DNA from 3 places in the Kitasatospora sp. NPDC018619 genome. Region 2 is predicted to be linked to each of the others. Evidence: riboswitches for the same ligand, from Rfam matches in the RefSeq annotation. Region 2 holds a riboswitch; each other region holds the start of a gene.
What was found. Region 2 has a riboswitch for S-adenosylmethionine ahead of ACH5AR_RS14720 (aminotransferase class V-fold PLP-dependent enzyme). Riboswitches for the same ligand answer to the same signal wherever they lie in the genome.
Positions count from the first base shown of each region.

Region 1: another riboswitch for S-adenosylmethionine. It lies ahead of thrC (threonine synthase); the one in region 2 lies ahead of ACH5AR_RS14720 (aminotransferase class V-fold PLP-dependent enzyme).
Region 3: another riboswitch for S-adenosylmethionine. It lies ahead of ACH5AR_RS03625 (IclR family transcriptional regulator); the one in region 2 lies ahead of ACH5AR_RS14720 (aminotransferase class V-fold PLP-dependent enzyme).

Region 1 covers NZ_JBISAI010000023.1:71,265-78,386, reverse strand. The annotation lists gene ACH5AR_RS29080 (hypothetical protein) at 1-617, shown strand, start outside; gene ACH5AR_RS29075 (hypothetical protein) at 628-984, opposite strand; gene groL (chaperonin GroEL) at 1,107-2,729, opposite strand; gene ACH5AR_RS29065 (cold-shock protein) at 3,055-3,258, opposite strand; gene ACH5AR_RS29060 (MoaD/ThiS family protein) at 3,797-4,075, opposite strand; gene thrC (threonine synthase) at 4,111-5,391, opposite strand; SAM riboswitch class I at 5,408-5,543, opposite strand; gene ACH5AR_RS29050 (glucosyl-3-phosphoglycerate synthase) at 5,655-6,692, shown strand; gene ACH5AR_RS29045 (trehalose-6-phosphate synthase) at 6,742-7,122, shown strand, end outside.
Region 2 covers NZ_JBISAI010000008.1:105,523-112,644, reverse strand. The annotation lists gene ACH5AR_RS14735 (hypothetical protein) at 46-309, opposite strand; gene ACH5AR_RS14730 (rhomboid family intramembrane serine protease) at 510-1,337, shown strand; gene ACH5AR_RS14725 (Lrp/AsnC family transcriptional regulator) at 1,334-1,615, shown strand; gene ACH5AR_RS14720 (aminotransferase class V-fold PLP-dependent enzyme) at 1,619-2,986, opposite strand; SAM riboswitch class IV at 3,037-3,155, opposite strand; gene trpD (anthranilate phosphoribosyltransferase) at 3,264-4,340, opposite strand; gene ACH5AR_RS14710 (hypothetical protein) at 4,458-4,883, opposite strand; gene ACH5AR_RS14705 (heme-copper oxidase subunit III) at 5,280-5,900, shown strand; gene ACH5AR_RS14700 (c-type cytochrome) at 6,088-6,897, shown strand; gene ACH5AR_RS14695 (Rieske 2Fe-2S domain-containing protein) at 6,906-7,122, shown strand, end outside.
Region 3 covers NZ_JBISAI010000002.1:242,865-249,986, reverse strand. The annotation lists gene ACH5AR_RS03640 (alpha/beta fold hydrolase) at 1-1,344, shown strand, start outside; gene ACH5AR_RS03635 (GlxA family transcriptional regulator) at 1,403-2,404, opposite strand; gene ACH5AR_RS03630 (NADP-dependent oxidoreductase) at 2,475-3,437, shown strand; gene ACH5AR_RS03625 (IclR family transcriptional regulator) at 3,604-4,317, opposite strand; SAM riboswitch class I at 4,519-4,661, opposite strand; gene ACH5AR_RS03620 (hypothetical protein) at 4,814-5,254, opposite strand; gene ACH5AR_RS03615 (HEAT repeat domain-containing protein) at 5,544-6,215, shown strand; gene ACH5AR_RS03610 (HEAT repeat domain-containing protein) at 6,219-7,122, shown strand, end outside.

The sequences.
Region 1 (7,122 bases), on a different contig from region 2:
CCTGGACCGCCCTGCTGCACCGCTGCGGCGCCGCCGTCGACCCCGAGCCGTACGGCCGGGAACTGCTGCGCCGCTGGTCGGAGCCGCAGCGCCGCTACCACACCGCCGCACACCTGCACGCGGTGCTGGGGCGGATCGACGAGCTGGCCGGGCACGCCGCCGACCCGGAGGCCGTCCGGCTCGCCGCCTGGTTCCACGACGCCGTCTACCGCCCCGACCGCTCCGAGAACGAGGAGCGCAGCGCCGCCCTCGCCGTCCGGGCGCTGACCGCCGCCGGGCTGCCCGCCGAGCGGGTCGCCGAGGTCGAGCGGCTGGTGCTGCTCACCGTCGGCCACGACCCCGCCCCCGGCGACCGCAACGGCGAGGTGCTCTGCGACGCGGACCTCGCCGTGCTCGGCGGCTCCCCCCAGGCGTACGCGGCCTACGCGGCCGCCGTCCGCGAGGAGTACGGCTTCGTCTCCGAGCCGGACTTCCGGGCCGGCCGGGCGGCCGTGCTGCGCCGGCTGCTCGCCCTGCCGGGGCTCTACCGCACCCCGGCGGCCCGCGAGCGCCTCACCGCGGCGGCCCGCGCCAACCTGACCGCCGAACTCCGCCGGCTCGCCGCCGAGGAGGGCTGAGCCCGGCGCCCTAGACCAGCTTGCCCACCGGCGCCACCACCGCCCCCCGCTTGCCGCACACCCAGTGCGGCTCCGGCCCCAGCTCGGGCTCCACGCCCAGCGCGTGCGGATCCCCGTCGGCCGCGCAGTCGGTGCACAGCGGCCAGCGCCCGTACGCCTCCAGCAGCGCGTCCTGGACGTCCTGGGCGACCAGCCCGAGCACGTACTCGGTGCCGTCCGGCCACTGCTCCAGCCACCAGCGGCGGTGGGTGACGGCCTGCTCCACCAGCGAGACGACGGCGGCGTCCGCCACGTCCCGCGCGGTGAGGTCGGCCAGGATCAGTGCCCGCGCGCTGTGCAGGGCGGTCTCGATGTCGTCGGAAGCCATCCGTCCATTCTCCGTCGAGTCGTCCCCGACGCCGAAACGCCGGAACGCCGTGTGGGCGGCCCCCCGAAGGGAACCGCCCACACGGACGAGGATCAGCCGATCCGACCGGGTACCCGGCGGGATCAGAAGTCCATGTCACCGCCCGGCATGCCGCCGCCGGCGGCCGCGGCGGCCTTCTCCGGCTTGTCGGCGATGACGGCCTCGGTGGTGAGGAACAGCGCCGCGATGGAGGCGGCGTTCTGCAGCGCGGAGCGGGTGACCTTGGCCGGGTCGATGATGCCCTCGGCGACCAGGTCGACGTACTCGTTGCTGGCGGCGTTCAGGCCGTGGCCGGCGGGGAGGTTGCGCACCTTCTCCACCACGACGCCACCCTCCAGGCCGGCGTTGGTCGCGATCTGCTTGATCGGGGCCTCCAGCGCGACCTTGACGATGTTGGCACCGGTGGCCTCGTCGCCCTCCAGCTCCAGCTTGTCGAAGGCGACACCGGCCTGCAGCAGGGCGACGCCACCACCGGCGACGATGCCCTCCTCGACGGCGGCCTTCGCGTTGCGGACGGCGTCCTCGATGCGGTGCTTGCGCTCCTTGAGCTCCACCTCGGTGGCCGCGCCGGCCTTGATGACGGCCACGCCGCCGGCCAGCTTGGCGAGGCGCTCCTGGAGCTTCTCGCGGTCGTAGTCCGAGTCGCTGTTCTCGATCTCGGCGCGGATCTGGTTCACGCGGCCCGCGACCTGCTCGCTGTCGCCGCCACCGTCGACGATGGTGGTCTCGTCCTTGGTGATGACCACCTTGCGGGCGGTGCCCAGCAGGTCGATGCCGGCGTTCTCCAGCTTGAGGCCGACCTCCTCGGAGATGACGGTGCCACCGGTGAGGATGGCGATGTCGCCGAGCATGGCCTTGCGGCGGTCACCGAAGCCCGGGGCCTTGACGGCGACGGACTTGAAGGTGCCACGGATCTTGTTCACGACCAGGGTCGACAGGGCCTCGCCCTCGACGTCCTCGGCGATGATGACGAGCGGCTTGCCGCTCTGCATGACCTTCTCCAGCAGCGGGAGCAGGTCCTTGACCGAGCCGATCTTGGAGTTGGCGATGAGGATGTACGGGTCCTCGAAGGTCGCCTCCATGCGCTCCAGGTCGGTGGCGAAGTAGGCGGAGATGTAGCCCTTGTCGAAGCGCATGCCCTCGGTGAGCTCGAGCTCCAGGCCGAAGGTGTTGCTCTCCTCGACGGTGATGACGCCTTCCTTGCCGACCTTGTCCATGGCCTCGGCGATCAGCTCGCCGATCTGGGTGTCGGCGGCGGAGATGGAGGCGGTGGAGGCGATCTGCTCCTTGGTCTCCACGTCCTTGGCCTGGGCCAGCAGCTCGTCCGAGACGGCGGCGACGGCCTTCTCGATGCCGCGCTTCAGGGCCATCGGGTTGGCGCCGGCGGCGACGTTGCGCAGACCCTCGCGAACCAGGGCCTGGGCGAGCACGGTGGCGGTGGTGGTGCCGTCACCCGCGACGTCGTCGGTCTTCTTGGCGACCTCCTTGACGAGCTCCGCACCGATCTTCTCGTACGGGTCCTCGAGCTCGATCTCCTTGGCGATGGAGACACCGTCGTTGGTGATCGTGGGGGCGCCCCACTTCTTCTCCAGCACGACGTTGCGACCCTTGGGGCCGAGCGTGACCTTCACTGCGTCGGCGAGCTGGTTCATGCCACGCTCAAGGCCGCGGCGAGCTTCCTCATCAAAGGCGATGATCTTGGCCATCAGAAGTGGTCCTCCGGGACACGGTCGACTGCTCGGACCAAGGGGTGCCCGCGACGGACGGCCCTGGTGCGCGGAGGTCCATTCCCCTGCCGCTCCCCGGGGGCCTCACCGACCCGGTCCGCTGTCACTCTCACACTGTGAGTGCTAACGCCAATGATTAGCACTCCGGGTGGTCGAGTGCAAGCCCAATCGGCGATCCGCGAGCCGACGCCGGGGTCCGCCGGGGAACGCCGACGGGCCCGCGCGACGCGTGTCGCACGGGCCCGTCGAGAAGCGAGTGGTCACCAGCCGAAGGGCCGCGCCGAGCTCCTGGAGCCGGAAGGGGTCAGACCGCCGCGCGGACCATGTCCGCCTGCGGGCCCTTCTGTCCCTGGGAGATCTCGAACTCGACCCGCTGGCCCTCCTCGAGGGTGCGGTAGCCGTCCATCTGGATCGCGCTGTAGTGGACGAAGACGTCCGCACCACCGTCGACCGCGATGAAGCCGTAGCCCTTCTCCGCGTTGAACCACTTGACGGTGCCCTGAGCCATTCCGAACTCCCCTAGTGCTGTGCTGGCCCTTCACGTGCCCGCAGGTCGCGGGCCCGGGTTGGTTGAAGGCCGGCCCGGGGAACCCCCCCTGGGCGCAGCCGTGCACGCCGCAACCCTCCGCACGGACCGCCGGGCGGCTTCCGGTGAGCGGGTGATTGCGTCGACCGCCGCTGAATGTATCCGGATCGACGCCCTCTGCAACAGGGCCAGCCGCCGGTAATTCCGCTCCGGCGTCAGGGGACAGGACGGGCCGAATCGGAATAATCTCGGCATTCCACGCGGGACATAGCGGACGAATTACTCAAACGTCCGCAGGAATTCTGACATCTGCCTGACATGTTTCACGCGCCGCTCCGCGCGGCCGGACACCCCCGGGCCGAGCACTGCGGGGGCCGAAAGGGAATCCCTGTTCCCAGCCGAGCCACACTCTACTCCGACTCCACCGGGAAATATTCCGGCCGGAATGCACGCGGTCGCCCGCGCATACGGGAAGCGGAATTCCGTACGCGCGGGCGACCGCGGGTTACCGGCGCCGGGCTCAGCAGCCGCCGGCGACCGCCGGGATGATCGAGATGCTGGCGCCGTCCCTGATCTCGGTCGCCAGGCCCTCGGCGAAGCGCACGTCGTCGTCGTTCACGTAGACGTTGACGAAGCGGCGCAGCTTGCCGGTGTCGTCCAGGATGCGGGCCGAGATGCCCGCGTGGTTCTTCTCCAGGTCGGCGACGACCTCGGCCAGGGTGGCACCCTCGGCGGTCACCTCGGCGGCACCGCCGGTGTAGGTGCGCAGGATGGTGGGGATGCGGACGTTGGCGCTCATGACTCTCCTTGCGGGGGCGGGGCCTATCGGGTGGTTCAGGCGGACACGAGGCCGGCGGCGCGGAACGAGTCCAGCGTCGGGCGGATGACGGCGGTCATCCCGGCGTCGGAGACGGCGTCCAGCGTCTTCAGGCCGTCGCCGGTGTTGATCGCGACGGTCTCCTTCGACGGGTCCAGTTGGCCGGTCTCGACCAGCTTCTTCAGCACGCCGACGGTCACCCCGCCCGCGGTCTCGGCGAAGATGCCCTCGGTCCGCGCCAGCAGCCGGATCGCCGCCACGACCTCGGCGTCCGTGACGTCCTCCACCGCGCCGCCGGTGCGGCGGGCGATGTCCAGCACGTACGGGCCGTCGGCCGGGTTGCCGATCGCCAGCGACTTGGCGATGGTGTCCGGCTTGACCGGCTTGATGACGTCCCGGCCGGCCTTGAACGCGGCCGACACCGGCGAGCAGCCCTCGGCCTGGGCGCCGAAGATCCGGTACGGCCGGTCCTCGACCAGCCCGAGCCTGACCAGCTCCTGGAGGCCCTTGTCGATCTTCGTCAGCTGCGAGCCCGAGGCGATCGGGATCACGATCTGCTCCGGCAGCCGCCAGCCGAGCTGCTCGCAGATCTCGTACGCCAGCGTCTTCGAGCCCTCGCCGTAGTACGGCCGCAGGTTCACGTTGACGAAGCCCCAGCCCTCGCCGGCCGGGTCGCCGATCAGCTCCGAGCAGAAGCGGTTCACGTCGTCGTAGTTGCCCTCGATGCCGACCAGCTCGCCGCCGTACACCCCGGCCATGACGACCTTGCCCTGCTCCAGGTCGTGCGGGATGAACACGCAGGACCGGAACCCCGCGCGGGCCGCCGCCGCTCCCACCGCGCCGGCCAGGTTGCCGGTGGAGGAGCAGGACAGCGTGGTGTAGCCGAACGCCCGGGCCGCCTCGATCGCGCAGGCGACCACCCGGTCCTTGAACGAGTGGGTCGGGTTCCCGGAGTCGTCCTTGACGTGCAGCCGGGCGGTGAACCCGAGCTCCCGGCCCAGGTTGTCCGCCTTCACCAGCGGGGTCCACCCGGGGTTCAGGTTCGGCTTGGACGCGACGTCGGCCGGCACCGGCAGCAGCGGCGCGTACCGCCAGATGGAGGCCGGACCGGCCTCGATCCGCCGGCGCAGCTCCTCGGCGCCCTCGCTGCCGAACTCGTAGGCGATCTCCAGCGGGCCGAAGCACTCCAGGCAGGCGAAGCTGGGGCCGAGCGGGAAGCGGGTACCGCACTCGCGACAGGACAGCGCGGCGGCCGGGCCGAGGTCGACGGAAACGGGTGTGGCGGTGTCGATAGCCATGATGGCGAGGCCTCTCTCCTCATCTTCCCCGTGGCGCGGTCGCGACACGGGCCGGAATTGGCACCTGTCCCGCCGGGGCCTGTCGTCGACAGCCGCGCGAGAAGGTTGCCGGGACGTCAACGGGCCGTTCCCTCAGTCCCTCTGGATGAGCTTGTGAAATTGTGGTGGTGCGCAACGGAGACCCCGGCGTGCAAAGGTCCGACCGCTGTACGAAGACTGTATCCGAAGGCGTCAACCCTGAACGGGACCGTCCGCCACGCGAGATGGCCCGTCCCACCGACCTCGCCGAGGAGACCTCCGTGCCCGCCGAACCGACCCCCGAGCTCCTCCCGCAGGCGGCGTCCTGGCTGCGCCGCCGCTCCTGGAGCGCGGCCGACCGGCCGGTGCGCACCCTCCTCGCCGCCAAGGAGCGCACCGGCCGCACGGTCAGCGTGGTCCTCCCCGCCCTGGACGAGGAGGCCACCGTCGGCGACATCGTCCGCACCGTCCGCCGCGAGCTGATGGACCGCCTCCCGCTCGTCGACGAACTCGTCGTCGTCGACTCCGGCTCCACCGACGCCACCGCCGCCGTCGCCGCCGGGGCCGGCGCCCGGGTGGAGCACCGCGACCTGATCCTCCCCCGGCTGCCCGCCGTGCCCGGCAAGGGCGAGGTGCTCTGGCGCTCGCTGCTCGTCACCCGCGGCGACATCGTCTGCTTCGTCGACGCCGACCTGCGCGAGTTCGACCCGGCCTTCGTCTCCGGGATCGTCGGCCCGCTGCTCACCGACGAGTCCATCCAACTGGTCAAGGCCATGTACGACCGCCCGCTGGAGTCCGACGGCGCCGTGCTGCCGGCCGGCGGCGGCCGGGTCACCGAACTCGTCGCCCGCCCCCTGCTCAACCTCCACTGGCCCGAGCTGGCCGGCTTCGTCCAGCCCCTCGGCGGCGAGTACGCGGCCCGCCGCTCACTGCTCGAACGGCTGCCCTTCCCCACCGGCTACGGCGTCGAGCTCGGCCTGCTGGTCGACGCCCTGGAACTGGTCGGCCTGGACGCCCTGGCCCAGGTGGACGTCGGGGTCCGGCACCACCGCCACCAGGACGGCCAGGCGCTCGGCCGGATGGCCGCCACCATCTACCGGACGGCCCTGGAGCGCCTCGACCGCACCCACCGGCTCAAGGCCTCCGCCGACCTCGTCCACCCCCACCTCACCCAGTTCACCCGCGACCCGCGGACCCGCGCCTTCACCGCCCACACCCACCCGGTGACCGCCCTCGAACGCCCCCCGATGCACACCGTCCCCGAATACGCGACCCGCCACTGAGAGGCCCGGACGGGGTTTGCCACCCCGGGCCCCCGGCAACATCCCAACCATGGGCGATCACACGACCAACCGTTCGAGCGCGACCGGCACCGCCCCCGTCCTGGTGGCATCCAACCGGGGACCGGTGTCCTTCAGCACCACCGCGGACGGCACGCTGACCATGCGGCGCGGGGGCGGCGGCCTGGTCTCCGGCCTGTCCGCCATCGAGGACCCGAACGCCGTCTGGGTCTGCGCCGCCCTCGGCGACGCCGACCGCAGAGCGGCCGCCGAGGCCCCGCACGGCCGCCTCGACCTGGCCGGCCACGAGGTCGGCGGCCAGGCCGTGCGCATGCTGGACATCGACCCGCAAACCTTCGCCCGCGCCTACAACGGCGTCGCCAACTCCACCCTCTGGTTCGTCCACCACCTGCTCTACGCGACGCCCACCGCC
Region 2 (7,122 bases):
GCGCGGGCGGGCGCGCCGTGCGCCCACCCGCCGCGGCGGCGGGGATCAGCCCTGCTCGGCGGGGGCCTGCGCCCCCTGGGCGCCCGGACGGGCCACCAGCTCGACCTGGTCCACCGCGTTGCACCAGCGGCAGCGCACCGACTCGACGGTCTCGCTGAGCACCTCGGTCTCCTCGACCTTCGACTCGCCGGCCAGGTCGAAGTGCAGGAACTCGGTGACCCGCGCGGTGCGGGTCACGTCGAAGCGGGTGAGGTTGCCGCACAGGGTGCAGCGCCAGCGCGTCTCGGCGGTCAGGGCGGGGACGGTCATCGGGGGTCCTCTCGGGTGGTCCCTGCGGGGGCAGGCGCTCCCCCCGGAGCCCCGGCGTCGGCGGCGGGAGGCGGGAATGCCCGCCCCAAGCCTATTGCCTGGGGCAACCGTCGCGACCACCGGTCGCCACAACACAGGCCCTAGTCCACCTGCCGTAAACCGCCGTGTCACCCGCGCCGCCCGGAGGGATGCTTGGCGGCATGGCACTCGCGGCCCCCGACCACACCGCCGCCCGGGACGGCCGCCCGGCGGCGGCCGTCCCCGCGGTCAGCTACGCCCTGATCGCGCTGAACACGCTGGTCTTCCTGCTCGGCCCCGCCGCCGGGCTCAACCCGCTGTACGGCAGCGGCCGGGCGCGGGTCTGCGCGGAGCAGCGCTACGAGCAGCGCTGGGGCGCCGTCCCGGCCGAGGTGCTGGCCGGACGCCCGCTGACCGCCGGGCAGCTGGCCGAGGCCCCCGACCCGGTCCCCGGCTGCCCGGCCGCCCCGACCCCGGGCAAGCACCCGGCGCTGTCCGTCCTCACCGGGCTGTTCGTCCACGCCGGCTGGCTGCACCTGCTGGGGAACCTGCTCTTCCTCCAGGTCTTCGGCCCCACCGTCGAACGGCGGCTGGGCCGGGCCCGGTACGCCGTCTTCTACCTGGCCGCCGGCAGCCTGAGCACCTACGGCTTCGCGCTCGCCGAGGCGCACTCGCCGGACTCCACGCGGGTGCTCATCGGGGCCTCCGGGGCGATCGCCGCGGCCCTCGGCGCCTACCTGCGCCTGCACCCCCGGGCCAGGGTGACCACCCTCGTCCCGCTGCTGCTCTTCCTGCCGCTGCGCTTCCCCGCCTGGCTGGTGCTCGGCCTCTGGTTCGCCCTCCAGTGGTGGTCGGTGCACACGGCCGGTCCCGGGGTGGCGTACCTGGTCCACGTGATCGGCTTCTCGGCCGGGTTCCTCTACGCCTGCACCGTGGTCCGCCACCCCCCGAGACGACCGGGCCGACGCCCGATACGCTGGCGGCACCCCACAAAGGAGCCCGAACTGTGATCACCGCCATCGTCCTGATCAAGACCAGTGTCGACCGCATCCCGGAGATCGCCGAGTCCATCGCCGCCATCGACGGCGTGAGCGAGGTCTACTCGGTGACGGGGGGCTACAACCTGGTGGCGATGGTGCGGGTGCGACGCCACGACGACCTGGCCGAGGTCATCCCGGGCCGGCTCAACAAGGTCCCGGGCGTGGCCGACACCGAGACCCAGATCGCCTTCCGCACCTACTCCCAGCACGACCTGGAAGCCGCCTTCGCCCTCGGCCTGGACGAGTAGCCGTCAGCCCTCGCGCCTGGTGTCCGCGACGCAGCGCCCGCCCTCGTTGCGGTAGTTCCAGGAGGCGCCCTGCGTGACCAGCTCCCGGACGGCGGTCAGGAAGCGGTCGACGTGCTCGTCCGGCGTCCCGGCGCCGAAGCTCACCCGGATCGCGTTCAGGCTGCGCTCGCCCGGCAGCGAGGGCTCGGGCGCCCCGCACTCGGACGGGGCGACGTCCTCGTCCCCGAGCAGCGTGCGCACCAGCGGGTGCGCGCAGAACAGCCCGTCGCGCACCCCGATCCCGTACTCGGCCGACAGCGCGGCCGAGAAGTGCGAGCTGTTCCAGCCCTGGACGACGAAGGAGAGCACGCCGACCCGGGCGGAGCCCTCACCGAACAGGTTGAGCACCTTGACCTGCGGGATCCCGGCCAGCCCGGCCGTCAGCCGGTCGATCAGCTGCTGCTCGCGGGCCTCCAGCGCGTCGAAGCCGGCCTCGGTCAGCGCCCGACAGGCCGAGGCGATCGCGTAGGCGCCGATGACGTTCGGCGAGCCGGCCTCGTGCCGGGCCGGGCCGGTGTGCCACTGGACGGCCACCGAGCCGTCGGTCTCCCGGGCCACCGTGCGGGTCGCCCCGCCGCCGGCCAGGTACGGCGCGGCCGCGTCCAGCCAGTCCGCCCGGCCGGCCAGCACCCCGGCGCCGAACGGCGCGTAGATCTTGTGGCCGGAGAAGGCGATCCAGTCGACGTCCAGCTCGCGCACCGAGACCCGGTGGTGCGGCGCCAGCTGGGCCGCGTCCAGCACCACCCGGGCGCCGTGCCGGTGGGCGGCCGCGGTCAGCTCCGCGACCGGCCACAGCTCGCCGGTCACGTTGGAGGCGCCGGTGACGCAGAGCAGCTTGGGGCCCTCGGGCGCGTCGGCGAGGGCGGCGTCCAGCGCGGCCACCGCCTCGGCCCGCGAGCGCGGCGCCCGCAGGTAGGTGACGGCCAGTCCGGCGTGCGCCCAGGGCAGCAGCGAGGCGTGGTGCTCGGTCTCGAAGGCGAAGACCCGGGTGCCGGCCGGGACGGCCGAGGCGAGCAGGTTGAGCGAGTCGGTGGTGGCCCGGGTGAAGACCACCTGGTCGCCCTCGCGCAGGTCGAGGAACTCGGCGACGGTGCGGCGGCTCTGCTCGAACAGGTCGGTGGACAGCTGCGAGAGGTACCCGGCACCGCGGTGGACGCTGCCGTAGTACGGCGCGTAGGCGGCGACGTCGTCCCACACCCGCTGGAGCGCCGGCGAGCTGGCCGCGTAGTCGAGCGCCGCGTAGCCGACCTTCTCACCGCTGGCGAGCGGGACCTGGACGTCGGCGCCGAGGACGGCGAGCGGGGCGAGGGTTTCGGTGGTGAGGGACGACATGGGGATGCACTCCTTCTGGGGTCAGGGACCCGGGGAGTGCTCGTCGCCGGTGTCCGCGCTTGCCGCACGGACGGTTTGCCGTGGCGACCCGGTCCTCACCCAGGGCACCCCGCCACGGACGGAGGGTTGCCGGACAGCCAGCTGGGGCTTGGCGCTGTCACTCATGACCTGGCGAAGACTCTAGGCCGCGCCCGTCGGGCGGTCAAACGGGCGTCCGGCATCCGGACAGCACCGGAGCCCGTGCCGGCGCACCGGCACGGGCTCCCCAACTACCGCCTCAGAGGCGGCTGGTGGCCTCCGACCAGCGCCGCAGCAGATCCTGCGCGGCACCGGAGTCGATCGCCTTCGCGGCCCGCTCCATGCCGGCCGCCAGCTGCCCGGTCAGCGGCGCGTCGCCCAGGTCCAGCGCGACCAGCGCCGCCGCCGTGTTCAGCAGGACGGCGTCCCGGACCGGCCCGTGCTCCCCGGCCAGCAGCCGCCGGGCGACCTCGGCGTTGTACGAGGCGTCCGCCCCGCGCAGCGCCTCGATGCCGACCAGCTCGATGCCCACGTCCCGCGGATCGAAGGCGGTCTCGGTGACCACCCCGTCGCGCACCAGCCAGACCTGCGAGGTGGTGGTGATGGTCAGCTCGTCCAGCCCGTCGTCGCCGCGGAAGACCAGCGCCGTGGAGCCCCGCTCGGCGAGCACCCCGGCGATCAGCCCGGCCAGCCGGGTGTCGAAGCAGCCGATGGCGTGCGCGGAGACCTTCGCGGGGTTGGTCAGCGGGCCGAGGATGTTGAAGGAGGTCGGTACGCCGAGGTCGCGCCGCGCGGTGGCGGCGTGCCGCATCGAGGGGTGGAACCTCGCCGCGAAGCAGAAGGTGAGCCCGACCTCCTCGGCCACCTCGGCGACCCGCCGCGAGGAGAGGTCCAGCGCCACCCCGAGCTTCTCCAGCACGTCCGAGGAGCCGCTGGTCGAGGAGGCCGACCGGTTGCCGTGCTTGACCACCTTGGCGCCGGCGGCCGCCGCGACGATCGCCGACATCGTGGAGATGTTGACGGTCTTCGCCCGGTCGCCGCCGGTGCCGACGATGTCCACCGCCGGGCCGGGGATCTCCAGCGGCTCGGCGTGCGCGTACATCGCGTCGACCAGACCGCCGATCTCCTCGACCGACTCGCCCTTGGCCCGCAGCGCGACCATGAACCCGGCCACCTGCGCGGGCGAGGCCTCGCCGCTCATGATCCGGTCCATCGCCCACGCGGTGGACGCGCGGTCGAGGTCCTCCCCCTCCAGCAGCGCCGCCAGGAGGTCCGGCCAGGTGCGGACCACCTGCGCGGGGTCGCTACCGCCGTTCGCAGGGTTCACGTTCACCATGGCTGACTCCAGCTGTTGTCGGTTCCCCGCCCAGGGGGACGCCCGTACGGACAGGAGCCAGCCTATCGAGCGAAGCTCTCGCCACGACCCCCCTCTTCCGGTTGCCCGGGGCGGGGCTCAGCGGACGGCCGGAGTCCGCTTCGCCAGCCGCGCCCGCAGCAGGGTGGCGACCGCCCCGGCCAGCGCCACCGGCTCCACCGGGTGGGAGATGGCGGCGTCCGCCCGGCTCCAGGCGGCGAGCCAGGAGTCCTGCGGCCGGCCGATCAGCACCAGCACCGGCGGGCAGCCGTAGATCTCGTCCTTGAGCTGGCGCCCGAGGCCCAGCCCGCCGGCCGGAACGGCCTCGCCGTCCAGCACGCAGAGGTCCACTCCCCCCTTCTCCAGCGCCCTGAGCACCGCGGGGGTGGTCGCGCACTCCAGGTAGGACAGTTCCGGAAGGTCCTCGGCGGGCCGGCGGCCGAGCGCCGTCAGCACCTGCTCGCGGGTGTTGCGGTCGTCGCTGTAGACGAGGACGGTGAGCGTCTCGTCGGTCGTGTACGCCATGGACCCTGCTCCCTCAAGTGTGATCCGGACCACGTTCGCCTGATCCGGATGCTACTCCGGATCACCCGCCGCCGAGCCCCCCTCGCGCACGTTCCTTCCCGGCCGGCCCCGCCCCGGGCTCACCCACCCGGAGGACGGCCCGTCACCCCCGCCCGCCCGGTCCACCCGTACGGCCGCCCCGGGGCCCGCTCCCCTATCCCGCGCCGCTGCTCCGACCGTGCACCGACGCGCCGGGCAACCGGGTCGTAGGCTGCCCCGAGGAACCATCAGAAAAGGGACACGCCGCTGCTCAGCCCCCGCCCGGGCACCCCGCCGCCGCCCAAGCGGGCATACCGCACGCACCGGACACTCCGAGGGACACCCCCCGACGTGAAGACGGAATAAGGGACCGACATAATGTCCGTCGTGGCGACAGCAACAGCAGTAGAAACCGGGCACGCGCACGGATCGGTCAACCGGCCGAACATGGTCAGCGTCGGAACGATCGTCTGGCTCAGTTCCGAGTTGATGTTCTTCGCGGCCCTCTTCGCGATGTACTTCACGCTCCGCTCCGTCAAGGGGCCGGAGTTCTGGACCGAGAAGGCCCACGCCCTCAACGTGCCCTTCTCCTCGGTCAACACCACGATCCTGGTGCTCTCATCGCTCACCTGCCAGCTCGGCGTGTTCGCGGCCGAGCGCGGTGACGTGAAGAAGCTCCGGGCGTGGTTCATCCTCACGTTCGCCATGGGCGCGGTCTTCATCGGCGGCCAGGTCTTCGAGTACACCGATCTGGTCAAGAAGGACGGCCTCTCGCTGTCCTCCGACCCGTACGGCACGGTGTTCTACCTGACCACCGGCTTCCACGGGCTGCACGTGACGGGTGGTCTGATCGCCTTCCTGCTGGTCCTGGGACGGACGTACGCAGCCAAGCGCTTCACGCACGAGCAGGCCACCGCCGCGATCGTCGTGTCGTACTACTGGCACTTCGTCGACGTCGTGTGGATCGGCCTGTTCGCGACCATCTACCTGATCAAGTAACCAGCTGATCAGGTCGCTGGCCACCGGCAGCGGCCCCCGCCCTCACCGGCGACGGGCCGCTTCTGCCGGTGCCGACGCTCCCACCGACCGACCGCGCGCGCAGCCCTAGACGGGCAGCCTCGTGCCGGCCAGACCGGCCGCCGGGTGCACCCACCAGTCGACCAGATCCTGACACCGGGGTTATTCCGTGAAAAAGCTCTCCGCACGACGGCGCCACCCATTGGCGGCGCTGGTCGTCCTACTTCTCGCCCTGGCGGCAACCGGGGGGCTGTACGCCGCGTTCGCGCCCGCCGAGAAGGCGCAGGCCGACGTCGCCGCGCAGTCGCTCGCGATCGATGAGGGCAAGAAGCTCTTCGCCGTGGGCTGCTCCTCCTGCCACGGCCTGAACGGCCAGGGCAGCAGTGACGGTCCGAGCCTGGTCGGCGTCGGCTCCGCCGCTGTCGACTTCCAGGTCGGCACCGGTCGCATGCCCGCCCAGCAGCCCGGCGCGCAGGTCCCGCGCAAGAAGAACATCTACACGCAGGCCGAGATCGACCAGCTCGCCGCCTTCGTCGCCTCCCTCGGCCCCGGCCCGGTGACCCCGAAGGAGGAGCAGTTCACCTCGACCAACCCCGAGGACATCTCCAAGGGTGGCGAGCTGTTCCGCACCAACTGCGCCCAGTGCCACAACTTCGCCGGCCAGGGTGGTGCCCTGACGAAGGGCAAGTACGCCCCGTCGCTGGAGGGCGTGGACGCCAAGCACATCTACGAGGCCATGCAGACCGGCCCGCAGAACATGCCGTCGTTCCCGGACACCACCATGCCCGAGGAGCAGAAGAAGCAGATCGTGGCCTTCGTCCGCCACACCACCAACGATGAGCCCAACCCCGGCGGTCTCACCCTGGGCAGCCTCGGTCCGGTGACCGAGGGCCTGTTCGGCTGGATCTTCGGCCTCGGCACGCTCATCGCGGTCGCGATCTGGGTCGCCGCCCACACCACCAAGGCCAAGAAGTCATGAGCCACGACATGTCAGAAGAGAAGCTCCCGGAGCCGCACGGCTCCGCCGGCGAGGTGGCCGAGCACGGCAGCCCGTTCGCCGACCCGGGCCTGCCGGCCCACGAGCCCCGTCGCACCGACATCGACGAGAAGGCCGCCTCGCGTGCCGAGCGCCAGGTCTCGCTGATGTTCGTGGTCTCGATGCTCGCCACCGTCGGCTTCATCGCCTCGTACGTGGCCATCGACC
Region 3 (7,122 bases), on a different contig from region 2:
ACCACCCTGGCCGCCCCCGGAGCCGGCTTCGCCGCCCCGGCCGGGCCGGGCGGCGGCCCCGCCGTCGGCAGGATCACCGGGCAGGCGCCCTGTCCGGACGCACCGGAGTTCACCTGCGGGACCCTCACCGTCCCGCTCGACCACAGCGGCGCCACCCCCGGAACCCTCGGCCTCCAGGTGGCCGTCACCGGCAACACCGCCGCCCCCAAGGGCGACCTGCTGTTCCTCACCGGCGGCCCCGGCCAGCCCGGCGTCCCGGCGATCCGGCGGACGGCGGGCGCCCTGGAGCCCGTCCTCAAGGACTACCGCCTGGTGATGTTCGACCAGCGCGGCACCGGCCGGGGTGCGCTCCAGTGCCCGGGCCTCCAGGAGGACATGGGCTCCTCCGACCTCGCCGTGCCGCGCAGGCAGTCGGTCGCCGAGTGCGCCGCCGCCCTCGGCCCGAACGCCCGCTTCTACAGCACCGCGGACACCGTCGCCGACATGGAGCTGCTGCGCCGCGCCCTCGGCGCCCGCCGCCTCACCCTGGACGGCGTCTCGTACGGCACCGTCGTCGCCGTCCGGTACGCGCTCGCCCACCCGGCGCGGGTGGCCCGGCTGGTGCTCGACTCGGTGGCGCCGCGGGAGGGCTTCGACCCCCTCGACCTGGCCGCGCTGCCCGCCAGCGCCCGGATCCTGCGGGCGGCCTGCCGGGCCACCGGCTGCACCACCGACCCGGCGGCCGACCTCGCCGCCACCGTTCGGCGGTACGGCAACGGGGCGCAGCTGCTCAGCGCGCTCACCGGCTACGAGTTCATCGACCCGGACTACGGCGCGGTCCCGGAGATCCTGCACGAGGCCGCCGCCGGACGGCCCGCCAAGCTCCAGGAGTTCTTCGACCTCGTCCACCAGGTGGTCGACGCCGCCCCCGCCGAGGAGCTCAGCCAGGGGCTGCACTCCGCGACCCTCTGCGCCGACTCGCGCTTCCCGTGGGGCAGCACCGACACGCCCGTCGCGGGCCGCGCGGCGGCGCTGGAACGCACCCGGCAGCGGCTGACGGCCGAGCAGACCTGGCCGTTCGACGCCGCGACGGCCACCGGGCTGGGCAGCCTCCTGGTCTGCCTCGACTGGCCGCGCGAGCCGGTGCCGCCCCTGCCCCCGGCCCACCGCAGGCTGCCCGACGTGCCGGTGCTCCTGCTCGGCGGCGACCGCGACCTGGGCACTCCGTACGAAGTGCTCTACCAGACGGCCGAGTTGGCGCACGACCCGCAGATCGTGATCGTCCCCGGGGCGGCCCACTCGGTGCAGAGCCGGGCGGCCAACCCGGCGGGCCGGCAGGCGGTGCACGCGTTCCTGCTGAAGTAGCGGGAACGGCCTGGCCGCCCCGCGCCCGGCCCGCCGCGCCCGCTCAGCTCCGGGCCGCTCAGCTCCGGGCCGGGGCGCCCGCGCCCCGGCCGCGGAAGGTGTTGCGGTAGGCCTGGGGCGAGACGCCGATCGCGGCGTGCAGGTGCTGGCGCAGGGAGGCGCCGGTGGCGAAGCCGATCTCCGCGGCGATGCGGTCGACCGGCAGGTCGCTGGTCTCCAACAGGTGCCGGGCGCGGTGGAGCCGCTGGCGGATCAGCCAGCGCCCGGGGCTGGTGCCGGTCTCCTCCTGGAAGCGGCGGGCGAAGGTCCGCGGGCTCATCCGGGCGTGGGCGGCCAACTCCCGCAGGGTGAGCGGTCGGTCGAGGCGCTCCAGGGCCCAGGCCTGGGTCGCGGCGGTGCCGTTGGCGCCCTCCGGCGGCACCGGCTGTTCGATGTACTGGGCCTGGCCGCCCTCGCGCCAGGGCGGCACCACGCAGTGCCGGGCGACCTGGTTGGCGGCGGCGCTGCCGTGGTCGGAGCGCACCACGTGCAGGCACACGTCGAGGCCGGAGGCGGCGCCCGCCGAGGTGAGGATGTCGCCGTCGTCGACGAACAGCACGTCGGCGTCCAGGGCGACCTTCGGGAACATCCGGCGGAAGGCCGGTGCCAGCGCCCAGTGGGTGGTGGCGGGGCGCCCGTCGAGCAGACCCGCGGCCGCGAGGGCGAACGCGCCGGTGCAGATGGAGACGATCCGGGTGCCGGGGCGGATCCGGGCGAGGGCCGCGCGCTCCGCTTCCGGCAGGCGGGCGGTGACGCGGTGCAGGGCGTACGGCGGGATGACCACCGTGTCGGCGGTGTCCAGCGCCTCCGGCCCGTGCCCGACGGTGATCGTGAAGTCGGCGTCGGTCGCCACCGTCCGGTCCTGCGTGGCGGCGCAGGTCACCACCCGGTACGCCCCCGGGACGCCGGGGAAGACCCGGTTGGGAATGCCCAGTTCGAAGGGGTAGACGCCGTCGAGGGCGAGGACGACCACGCGGTGCGGCGGCGAGTCGCGCAGGACGAGGGGCTCCGTGACAGCCATGGCATGATCCTATCGTTCTTTGGCAATCTTGCCATTTCGCAGGTCAGGGCCCCGGCCGCAGGCTTGGTCCATGACCACGAACACCACCCAGGCCACGATGCGGGCCGTCACCCAGACCACCCTCGGCGGCCCCGGGGTCCTCCACGAGGCGCAGGTCGAGCGGCCGGTGCCGGGCGTCGGCCAGGTCCTCGTCGCCGTCCACGCCGCCGGCCTCAACCCCACCGACTGGAAGCACCGCGCGCACGGCCTCTTCCTCGGGCAGCCCCCGTTCACCCTCGGCTGGGACGTCTCCGGCACGGTCGAGGCGGTCGGCCTCGGCGTCTCGCTGCTCGCCCCCGGTGACGAGGTCTTCGGCATGCTGCCCTACCCGTACGGCGTCGGCTCGCACGCCGAGTACGTCACCGGGCCCGCCCGGGCCTTCGTGCCCAAACCGGCCGCGCTGAGCCACACCGAGGCGGGCGCGCTCCCGCTGGTGGCGCTCACCGCCTGGCAGGCCCTGGTCGACACCGCGCGGCTGGAGCCCGGGCAGCGCGTCCTGGTGCACGCGGCGGCCGGCGGCGTGGGGCACGTCGCGGTGCAGATCGCCAAGGCCCGCGGCGCGTACGTGATCGGCACCGCCTCCGCCGCCAAGCACGACTTCGTCCGCGGGCTGGGCGCGGACGAGGTGATCGACTACCGCACCGCCGACTTCGTGCGGGAGGCCCGCGACGTCGACGTGGTCCTCGACCCGCTCGGCGGCCGGGACCGGCTGCGCTCGCTGGAGACCCTCAGGCCCGGCGGCATCCTGGTCTCGATCATCCCCCAGGGCCTCGAAGGCCTGGCCGAGCGCGCCGCCGAGCTGGGCGTCACCGCGAAGGCCCTGCTGGTCGAGCACGACCAGCAGGGGATGGCGGAGATCGCCGCCCTGGCCGCGGCCGGGCGGCTGCGCGCGCACGTCTCCGGGAGCTACCCGCTCGCGGAGGCGGCCCGGGCGCACGCGGAGGGCGACACGGGCCGGGTCACGGGCAAGCTGGTGCTCACCGTCCGGCCGTAGCGTCGACCGGGGACCGGCCGACGGGTCGCGGGCGCCGGAGCGACGGGTCGCGGGCGCCTCCCGGACGGGTCGCGGGCGCCGGAGCGAGGGGCCCTGGTCCGGACCCTGGGGCGCGCGGAGGTGCGTCCCAGAGCCCGGACCAGGGGGCTTGCGGGGTGGGCCCCCGTCAGGGGTGGCGCAGGGCCTCGGTCAGCCGGTGCGCCGCCTCCACCACGGCCTGGGAGAGGTGCGCGCCCGGGTGGCGGCTGAGCCGCTCGATCGGGCCGGAGACGGTGACGGCGGCCACCACCCGGTTGGCCTGGCCGCGGACGGGCGCGGAGACGGAGGCGACGCCGAGTTCGCGCTCGCCGACGGACTGCGCCCAGCCCCGGCGCCGGACGCCGCTGAGCGCGGTGGCGGTGAAGCGGGCGCCCTGGAGGCCGCGGTGCAGGCGCTCCGGCTCCTCCCAGGCGAGCAGGACCTGGGCCGCGGCGCCGACCTTCATCGGCAGGGTGACCCCGACCGGGACGGTGTCGCGCAGCCCGGACAGGCGCTCGGCGGCGGCCACGCAGATCCGCACCTCGCCCTGCCGCCGGTAGAGCTGGGCGCTCTCCCCGGTGGCGTCCCGCAGCTGGGCGAGGACCGAGCCGGCCGCGGCCAGCAGCCGGTCCTCGCCGGCGGCCGCCGAGAGCTCGCCGAGCCGGGGGCCGAGCACGAACCGGCCCTGGAGGTCCCGGCTGACCAGGCGGTGGTGTTCCAGGGCGACGGCCAGCCGGTGCGCGGTGGGCCGCGCCATGCCGGTGGCGGCGACCAGGCCGCCCAGCGTGGTGGGCCCGGCCTCCAGGGTGCCGAGGATCGAGGTGACCTTGTCGAGCACGCCGACGCCGCTCGTGTTCTCCATGGGGGGTACTCCAGTCTCGGGGCCGGAGCAGCGGGCACCCGCTCGCTGCTCACGGCGGCTCCTGGCGGGGAGCCGTGGGGGTGGTCAGCGAGGACGGGCCGGAGAAGTCGGCCGATGGCCTGCGCCGGGCACGAGACGGGTACGCGGAAGGACCGGGGTGGGAAGCGCCCGGACGAAGGACAGCACAGAGAGCACCGTGTCTCCTCATCTTTCCCGCGCCACAGTGGCGGCAGGCCGGAGTTGGCACTGATCCCGGACGGCACGGCGCGTACTTCGGACGCCGGGTCGAACGGGGAGTTGCCGGGGCTTCGTAGGGCCGGTCCCTCCACCCCTCTGGATGATTCGCCAGGAACGATACAAGACTCCCCGGGCCGGTCGGCAAGCCCCCCTCCGCTCCCGGTCCCGTGCCCGGGAGCTCCCGGCTCCGTCCACGGCCCTCCCCCGGGCGTCACCGACCGGCTCCGCCGCGGGGGCGGAGCCGGTCACGCGCTCCCGGTCAGGCGTCCTTCGTGGCGGGTTCGACCCGTCCGACGCACAGCGCCCAGACGACCAGGGCGTCGATCGCGATCAGCACGATGGCCCAGGCCGGGTAGTAGGGCAGCCAGAGGAAGTTGGCGATCATCCCCAGCCCGGCGACGACGAGGCCGACCGCGCGGGCCCACACGGCGCCGCTGAACACGGCCACGCCCGTCAGGACGATGAAGGCCCCGAGGACGACGTGGATCCACCCCCACCCCGCGGTGTCCATCGAGTACACGTAGTTGCGGGTGGCGACGACGAGGTCGTCCTCGGCGATCGCGGAGATCCCCTCGGTGATCGCCATGAGTCCGCCGGTGATCAGCATGACCCCGGCGAAGACGGTCCATCCGGACGCGTAGGGGTGCCGCTGGGGCTGGCGGATCTGGCTGCTGCCGACTCCACTGACACTGCTGGTCATGACGGTGACTCCTTCGGTGGCGACCGCCCCCGGGCTGCGGGAGGCGGGTGGTCGGGCCCGCCTGGCGACCGCCTGGGAGGCTCGGCTCGCGGAGGGCCCCGGACCGGAAGTCCTACGTTCACGGTAGGTCCGGATGCCCGTCCTGTCGTGGGACGGCCGTGGGGCGATCGCGGGGCGGAGGTGGGGCGGACGGCCCCGGCCGGCCCGGCACCGCCGCGCGGGGGCATCCCCGCCCGCTTGACCTTGTCACCGTGTCAAGCCCTTCAGTGGGGCCCAGGAGGTGGTCCCGATGACCAGGTCGGAGCAGGAGACGGACACGCTGCGGGCGCTGCGCGCGCTGGAGCACGAGGACCCGTCGGTGCGGCTGAGGGCGGCGATGGCCGTCGGCGCGAGCCCGCACCCGGGGTTCGTCGGCGGGCTCGTCGAGCGGTGCGCGGTGGAGCCCGAGTTCTCCGTGCGCGAGATGCTCACCTGGGCGCTCACCCGGCACGAGGCGGCCCGGACGGTACCGCTGCTGCTCGACGAGGTCCGCGCGGAGCGCGCCCAGGCCCGCAGCCAGGCCCTGCACACCCTGTCCAAGATCGGGGACCGGCGGGCCTGGCCGGCGATCACGCCCGCGCTGCTGGCCGACCCCGACGACGAGGTGGCCCGCAGCGCTTGGCGGGCCGCGGTCGTGCTCGTCCCCGAGGACGGGCGGCACGCGCTGGCCGTAGTGTTGGCCACCCAGCTCGGACGCGGCCCACGGGAGACGCGGCTGAGCCTCAGCCGGGCGCTGGTCGCGCTCGGCGAGGAGGTGCTGCCGGTGCTCGCCGCGGCGGCGACGGACCCCGACCCCGGGGTGCGCGCCCACGCGCTCGCCACCGAGCGGCTGTGGCGCGAGCCGGACGCCGGGTTCGAGCTCGCGATCGAGGAGGCGAAGCGGACGGCGGTCCTCGGCGGGGGCGGCCGGGAGGGGCGGTAGGCAGTGCTGATCGGCGACGTCGCCCGGCGGTCGGGGGTCAGCGCCCGCATGCTCCGGCACTACGAGTCGCTCGGGCTGGTGCGGCCGACCGGACGAACCGGCTCCGGCTACCGCCGGTACTCGGACGAGGACATCCGGCGGATCTTCCACATCGAGAGCCTGCGGTCGCTGGGCCTGTCGCTGCGCGACGTCGGCCGGGCCCTCGACGACCCCGGCTTCGCGCCCGCCGGGCTCGTGGACGACCTGATCCGGCGCACCCGCGAACGCATCGCCGCCGAGACGGAGCTGCTCACCCGGCTGCGGCGGATCGACGCCGCCGAGCCCGCCGGCTGGGAGGAGGTCCTCCAGGTCGTCGCGCTGCTCCAGGCGCTGGAGTCCAAGAGCCCGGGGGCGCGGCAGCGCGCCGCGCTGTCGGCGGGCGAGGACGGGGCGGTGCCGGTGGAGGCGCTGGTCCAGGCCGTGCTGGACGAGTCCGACCCGGTCGTCGCCGGGGCGCTGCGCTGGGCCCTGGCGCAGTCCGGCGCGGACGGGACGGCCCTGCTCGCGGAGGGCCTGCGGTCGCCCTCGGCCGCGGTGCGCGAACGCGCCGTCCGCGCCCTCGCCGAGCTGCCGGACGCGGCCGCCACCGCCCGGCTGCGCGACGCCCTCGACAGCGCCGACACCCTGGTCCGCCGCCAGGCCGCCCTGGCGCTCGGGGCCCGCGGCGTGGCGGAGGCCGTCCCGGCGCTGCTCGACACGGTCGTCGGGGCGGCGAACGACGCCGACGCGGCCGACGCGCTCGGCGCGCTGGCGGGCGACCCGGCGGTGGCGGAGCGGATCGCCGCCGGGCTGGTCTCCCGACTGGCCCGCGACGGTGTCGGGCCGGACGCCCGCCGACGGCTCACCCAGGCGCTCGCCGGCGTCCCCG